Regions from separate parts of the Geodermatophilus sp. SMS 5-13 genome, predicted to be linked through region 1. Evidence: riboswitches for the same ligand, from Rfam matches in the RefSeq annotation. Region 1 holds a riboswitch; the other holds the start of a gene.
The links. Region 1 has a riboswitch for cyclic di-AMP ahead of AB3388_RS19435 (C40 family peptidase). Riboswitches for the same ligand answer to the same signal wherever they lie in the genome.
Positions count from the first base shown of each region.

Region 1 (3,392 bases):
CCGCGTCGCCGGCGCGCTGGTCGGCGCGGCCGTGGGCGACGCGCTCGGCGCGCCGTTCGCCGGGTTGCCGCCGGGCGAGTTCTCCCGGCGGTTCCCCGTGCCGGCGCGCGGGGTGCGCACCGAGATGTGCGGCGACCCGCCCGGCCGGCTCACGGACGATTTCGGCGCCGCGCTGGCGGTGGCGTTGAAGGTGGTCGCCGGCGAGCCGGTCGAGCCCGCTTCACCCGTGCAGGCGCTCCCCTGGGCGATCCGCGCCGCGCGAGATGCGCGGTCCGGTGGCCAGGGCGCCCCGGGTGGCCACGACAGCGCGCACCTCGGCGACACGCTGCGCCGGGCGTTGGACGGCGAGGACCCCACGCGGCTCCGGGACGCCGGCAGCTTCGCCGAGGTGCTGCGGAGGGCGGTCGACGAGGGCGGCGACACGTCCGCGCGGGCCGCGGTCGCGGGTGCCCTGGCGGGCGCGACCGTCGGCATGGCCGGCATCCCGATGCGCTGGTCCTCGGTGGTGCACGGCGAGGCCGCCGGCCGGTCCTGGCGGCTGGACGACCTGCAGGAGCTCGCCGCCGCCCTGGACGGCCGCGCGGCTGCGCCGTACGACCCCGGCGTCATCCCGCGGATCGGCCCGCGGGAGGTGCTGCCGGGCATCTGGGCGGGCAACCTCGACGGCGCCCGCTACAGCGACAGCACCTTCGCGGTCATCTCGCTGTGCCGGCTGGGTGAGCCGTTCGGCCACGAGGTACAGCGGATGGCCTACCTGGCCGACAACGACTACAACACCGAGCTCGACGTCGTCCTCGAGGACGTGCTCGCCGACATGGCCGCGCTGCGCGACGAGGGACGGCGGCTGCTCGTGCACTGCCACGGCGGGGCGTCGCGCACCGGGCTGGTCCTGCGCGCGTGGCTGCGGCGCACGGAGGGGCTCTCGGCGGACGAGGCGACGGCGCGGGTGGCCGCGAACTGGCCCTACCTCGGGCTGTGGAACGCCAGCTTCACCGCGGCGCTGGAGCGGATGCGCTGACCCGTCGGGCCGGAAACCGCTGCCGGTTCGGGGTCGGGCACGCACGCGCTGTGGTGCCGTGCCGGTACGCCGGAGTTACGCGCACTCCCCGTGCCGACCGCCGTCCTGTGGTGCGGTCGAGCGTCCGGCCAGGTCAGGACGGCGAGGCACCCCGCTCCCGGGTGTGTCGGAGCGGCAAAACGCGGGGCTGACTCGATTCGACGGGGTCCAAAGACCCTCCTAGCGTTCTCGCGGTCCGGATGGGGCCGCACAACTCCCGAACCTGGGAACCCCACCGGACGCCGCCGAACCGGGCGGCCGGCCGCGTGCCGGCGCCCGGACCGGGGACCCACCGCAGTACTGGGGTGAAGCACGACCGTCATGGGGGCCGGTCGCGCCGGGCGAGTTCCCCAGCCCGAACCCGTCAGCTAACTCGGTAGGCGGCTTCGGAGAACAAGGAGAACCGTCGTCGATGACGACTGCACACACGTCCCTCGCCCGTCGCTTCACCGCTCCCGCCCTGGCCCTCCTCGCCGGCGCCGGAATCGTCCTCTCCCCGGGAGTCGCCTCCGCCAACAGCGGGGACTCGGGCGGCGGGACCGCCGTCGCAGCCCCCGCAGCCGCGGCCAACGCCGCCGCCCAGAGGGCGGTCGACACCGCACTCGCCCAGCGCGGCGACCCCTACGTCTGGGGCGGGTCCGGTCCGAACGCCTTCGACTGCTCGGGCCTGATGCAGTACGCCTACCGGGCGGCCGGGGTCTCCCTGCCGCACTCCTCGCGGATGCAGTCGACCATCGGCACGCCGGTGTCGCTGAACGCGCTGCGGCCCGGTGACCTGGTCTTCTTCTACAGCCCGGTGAGCCACGTCGCGATGTACATCGGCAACGGCCAGATCGTGCACGCGTCGACCTACGGCCAGCCGGTCAAGGTGGTGGACCTGGCGTACATGCCGGGTGCCGTCGGCGCCCGCCGGCTCGTCTGAGCCGCGCTCCGGTGCCCCGGCCGCACGGCCGGGGCACCGGAGGCATTGACACCGCCCGCCCGCGGTGGCTGCCTGGTGGGCGTCCCCACGCACGGGAGGCCCGGCATGAACGCCACGATCACGGGGCTGCGCGACGCGATGAACGCGCACGACCCCGAGGCCATGGCCGCGCTGTTCGCCCCGGACTACCGCAGCGAGCAGCCGGTGCACCCCAACCGCGGCTTCGGCGGCCGCGACCAGGTCCTCGAGAACTGGACGCAGATGTTCGTGGGCGTCCCGGACCTGCAGGTCGGCGTCGTCAAGGAGACCACCGACGGGACGACGTCCTGGTCGGAGTGGGTGTGGAAGGGCAGCCACGCCGACGGCCGCCCCTTCCTCATGAAGGGCGTGACCGTCTTCGGCCTGCGGGACGACGGCCACATCGCGTGGGGGCGGCTGTACGTGGAGCCCGTCGAGCAGGACAGCGCACCGATCGACGAGGCGGTGCGCCAGCTCTCCGGGACGTCATGACCAGGGTGTGACCGGCCGCTCCTGCGGTTCGCCGTCGACGACCAGGTCGACGTGCTCGTTGCGGAAGCAGATCCGGCCGGCGATCCGCGGGTTCTCCGGGATCGGCGACTCGTAGCTCCACGCGACGTCCTCGAGCACCCGGTCGCCGACCCGCGCCGACCACCAGCTGGCCACGCCCTTGTACGGGCAGGTCGACGTCGTCGGGCTGGGGCGCAGCTCGGTGCGGACGTCCTCGGGCGGCAGGTAGTAGCGCACCGGCAGCGAGGTCTCGAACAGCAGCAGCGGCCGCGTGCTCTCGGCCAGCAGCTCGCCGTCCACCTCGACGCGGACCTCCCGCGAGCTGGGCACGACGTCCACCCGCTTGTGCGGGTCGCGGGCGTGCGCGACCAGCGGCTCGTCCTCCTCGAACCAGGTGAGCCCGCGGCCCCAGGAGAACGTGACCAGCCCGGCCAGCGCCTCCAGCGGCGGGGGCGGCTCGGCGTGCGCCCAGGCGGCGCGCTCCGCCCGGCGGCCGCCGGCCTGCACCGTCCAGGCGGTCATCCCGTCGTCGTCCGCCGGATCGACCAGGACGCCGGGGCGGACGTCGTCGGGCGGGAGGAAGTAGGTCGGCAGGAACGTCCGCGGCAGCGCCTCGGGCCCGTACTGCACGAACAGGACGGCGCGGCGGGAGTCGGCGACGAGCTCGTCGCCCAGCCGGACGCGGATCCACCGCGGCGACGGCTCGACCAGGGGCCACCAGGGGCGCATGCCGGCCAGCGCGGCCAGCCGCTGGCCCATGTCTCGGGGCGGGGCGCTCATGCGGGATGAGGCTCCTCCGGGCGGTGCCGCAGCTCAAGGGCCGCCAGGCCGACCTCGATCTCCGGCACCGCGGCGAACGTGTTGGACACGTAGCAGACCCGCTTC
Region 1 covers NZ_CP165729.1:4,019,167-4,022,558, forward strand. The annotation lists gene AB3388_RS19430 (ADP-ribosylglycohydrolase family protein) at 1-1,018, shown strand, start outside; cyclic di-AMP (ydaO/yuaA leader) riboswitch at 1,291-1,454, shown strand; gene AB3388_RS19435 (C40 family peptidase) at 1,470-1,979, shown strand; gene AB3388_RS19440 (nuclear transport factor 2 family protein) at 2,085-2,489, shown strand; gene AB3388_RS19445 (DUF427 domain-containing protein) at 2,484-3,287, opposite strand; gene AB3388_RS19450 (OsmC family protein) at 3,284-3,392, opposite strand, start outside.

Region 2 (3,392 bases), 240 kb from region 1:
GGGTCGGGCATGGAGGAGCCTTCCTTCCGGCAGCGGGAGCCCAGGCATCATGCCCGGGCGCCGTCGGCTCAATCGTCGGCGACCCGGACGACGACGCTGCCGAGCTTGCGGCCGGTCTCGACGTACCGGTAGGCCTCGACGATCCGCTCGAGCGGGTAGCGGCGATCGACGAGCGGCCGGAACCGGCCGGACCCGAGCAGCTCCGCGAGGCGCCGGATCATCGCCTGGTCGTGCCGGGGATACGGGAAGCGCACCCGCCGGCCGGGCGACAGGGGCGAGACCGCCGCGAGCGCCAGGTTCTGCGCCGCCGGCCCGAGCTCCGCCGAGGTGTAGGTGCCGCGGGGTCCCAGCAGCGGCCGGCAGCGGGCGAACGTGCTCTTCCCGACCGCGTCGAGGACGGCGTCGTAGCGCTGCCCGTCGTCGGTGACGTCCTCGGCGGCGGCGTCCACGACGCGCTCGGCGCCCAGCCCGCGGACGACGTCGGCGTTGCCCGGCGCCACGGCGGTCACCCGGACGCCGCCGGCCGCGAGCAGCTGGACGGCCGCCGAGCCGATCGCCCCGGTGGCCCCGAGCACGAGGACGGACTGCCCGCGCCGAACCCGGGCGACCCGGACGAAGGCGAGGGCGTAGTGCGCGCCCTCGGTGGCCGCGGCCGCCTCGTGGAAGTCCACCCCCGGCGGCACCCGCGCGACCGAGGCGTGCGCGCCGACGGCCGGGTGCTCCGCGTGCGCGCCGAACCGGCCCTCCACGTAGCCGAACACGCGGTCCCCGGGCGCGAACGTCGTGACCTCCGGCCCGGCCGCCGTCACCACGCCCGCGAACTCCGTCCCGAGCACCCGCACGCGGGGCCGCGGGAGGCCGGTGCCGAGCCGGACGAGGACGGGCGTGCCCGCGCGGTAGGCGCAGTCGGTGCGGTTCACCGTCGTGGCCACCACGCGCACCAGCAGGTCGTCGTCGGCGGTCCGCGGCGGGTCCACGTCCAGGACCCGGACGACGTCCGGCGGGCCGTACCGGGTGCGGACGGCGGCGCGCACGGCCGGACCCTACCGGCGCCTCGACGCGACGAGAGCCGGGCCGGGGAACGCCACCCCGGCCCGGCTCCCTCGCCCGCTCCTCCCGTCAGACGTGCAGGCGCTGGCCCACGTAGATCATGTGCGGGTTGTGGACGGCGCCCCGGTTCTGCGCCCAGAGCGCGCGCCAGCTGATGCCGTGCGCACGCGCGATCTTCGCGAGCGTGTCACCGCTCTTCACCACGTAGCTGCCCCCGGACGCGTGCGACGCGTGCGAGGCCCGCGCCGACGTGGCACCCGGTGTCGAGCCGCCCCGCAGGTGCCGCCCGCAGACCGGCCACGCGCCGACGCCCTGGCCGGCGAGCGTCCGTTCGGCCACGGCGATCTGCTGCGCCGGTGATGCCAGATCGGCCCGGGCGGCGTAGGCGCCACCGCCGTAGGCCAGCCAGGTGGAGCGGCTGAACTGCAGCCCGCCGTAGTAGCCGTTGCCGGTGTTGATGTGCCAGTTCCCCCCGGACTCGCACTGTGCGACGCCGCTCCAGTCGTGTCCGGCGGCGGACGCCGGCGCGGCGAGGGCGACGCCCCCGATCGCGGTGCCCAGGGCCAGCGCACCGCCGCACAGCAGGCGGCGGACACGGCGGTACCCGGGAAGGTCGTGCTGGGACATGGATCCTCCGATCCCCGCCGGCGAGGTGAGCTGTCGGGTTCGGGCGATCGGTGTGCCCGGCCGCCGGTGGCGGCTTCACCCCGAGACGCAGCGCGTGCGTCAGATGTGGTTCCCCCGCCCCCGTCCGTGGGCTGATCAGAGGGACAGGCAGCCGGTGGACGGGGTTGGGCGGGCCGGCGCCTCGCACCCGGCCGAGTGAGGCCCGGGCACGCGCGAAACCGTAGGGAGGGCCCTCCGGCTGGGCCTGTCGAACCGGGCGGTTCCCGGGCGTGGCGTCGGCGTTTCGCCGACGCGCCGACGCCGGTCCTGCACAGCGCACTCGCCCCGCGACACACCGTCGCGGAGCGGGTGCTTCCCGCATCCGGGTGACGGTGCGCGCGTCGCGGCGGAACCGGCCCCACCGGCGGCTGCCGCCCGCTACGGTCCCGTGCCGACCGGTACCACCGAGTACCCCAACCCCGCCGGCAAGGGAGCATGCATGGGCGCGCTGCGAACGGTCGTCTTCCCGGCCCTGCGGCTGCTGGTCTGGGCGGTCATCGCCGCCGCCCTCGCGGTGCTCGCCTTCCGCGGCGGCGCGGACGCCGACGTGGCCGCCGGCCCCGGCGCGCCGACCGTCGACCTGACCGCGCCGACCGTTCCCGCCGCCCGCGGCTCGGTGGTCAACACGGTCACCGTCACCGGCACGGTCGTGGCCGATCCCGCCGTCCCGGTGAAGGCCACCGCGGCCGGCACCGTCCGCCGGCTGCTGGTCGCCGCCGGGGACCGCGTGACCGCGGGGCAGGCGCTGCTCGAGATCCGCTCGGAGGAGGAGCGCGAGCCCCTCACCGGCACCGACGCCGAGGGCAACCCGACCGTGACGCCCCGCCCGCCGCTGGTGACGACCACGACGGTGAAGACGGCCGCGGCCGGCACGGTCGGCGCCCTGGACGTGCTGGTCGACCAGGTCGTCGCGGTGGGGGACCGGGTCGGCGCGGTCTCCCCGGGCACGCTGTCGGTCACCGCCCCGCTCACCCAGGCCCAGCAGTTCCGGCTGCTCACCCCGCCCTCCACCGCGCAGGTCACGGTGCAGGGCGGCCCGGCGCCCTTCCCGTGCGGCGGCCTGACACTCGGCGCCCCGGACGACGACAGCGTCCAGGACCCGGCGACGGGCGACCCGTCCCTCGGCGGGGCGGTCACCGCGTCGGCCGGCGCGGGCGCCACGGCCCGCTGCGCGGTGCCGCCGGAGGCGACCGTGTTCGCCGGCATGGGGGCCTCGATGGCGATCGAGGCCGGCCGGGCCGACGACGTCCTGGTCGTGCCGATCACCGCGGTGCAGGGCACGGTGCAGACCGGCAACGTCTGGGTGATGGGCGCCGACGGTGCACCGGAGCAGCGGCAGGTCGCGCTCGGCCTCACGGACGGCGACCTGATCGAGGTGCGCGAGGGGCTTGCCGAGGGCGACGCGGTGCTGCAGTTCGTCCCGGTGCCCGACGACACCGTCCAGGACCCCGCGACGGGCGGTCCGTTCGGATGAGCCTGCTCACCCTGGCCGGGGTCTGCCGCGACGTCGCGCTGCCCGACGGCGACCTGCTGCGCATCCTCACCGGCGTCGACCTCGAGGTGGGCGCCGGCGAGCACGTCGCCGTCGTCGGCCGGTCCGGCTCGGGCAAGTCGACCCTGCTCAACATCCTGGGCCTGCTCGACAGCCCCACCGCCGGCAGCTACCTGCTCGACGG
Region 2 covers NZ_CP165729.1:3,774,595-3,777,986, reverse strand. The annotation lists gene treZ (malto-oligosyltrehalose trehalohydrolase) at 1-11, opposite strand, end outside; gene AB3388_RS18230 (NAD(P)-dependent alcohol dehydrogenase) at 69-1,034, opposite strand; gene AB3388_RS18225 (transglycosylase family protein) at 1,120-1,677, opposite strand; cyclic di-AMP (ydaO/yuaA leader) riboswitch at 1,678-1,837, opposite strand; gene AB3388_RS18220 (permuted SH3 domain-containing protein) at 2,156-3,190, shown strand; gene AB3388_RS18215 (ABC transporter ATP-binding protein) at 3,187-3,392, shown strand, end outside.
Region 2: it holds a riboswitch for cyclic di-AMP, as region 1 does, so the genes downstream of both, AB3388_RS18225 (transglycosylase family protein) here and AB3388_RS19435 (C40 family peptidase) in region 1, are expected to answer to the same signal.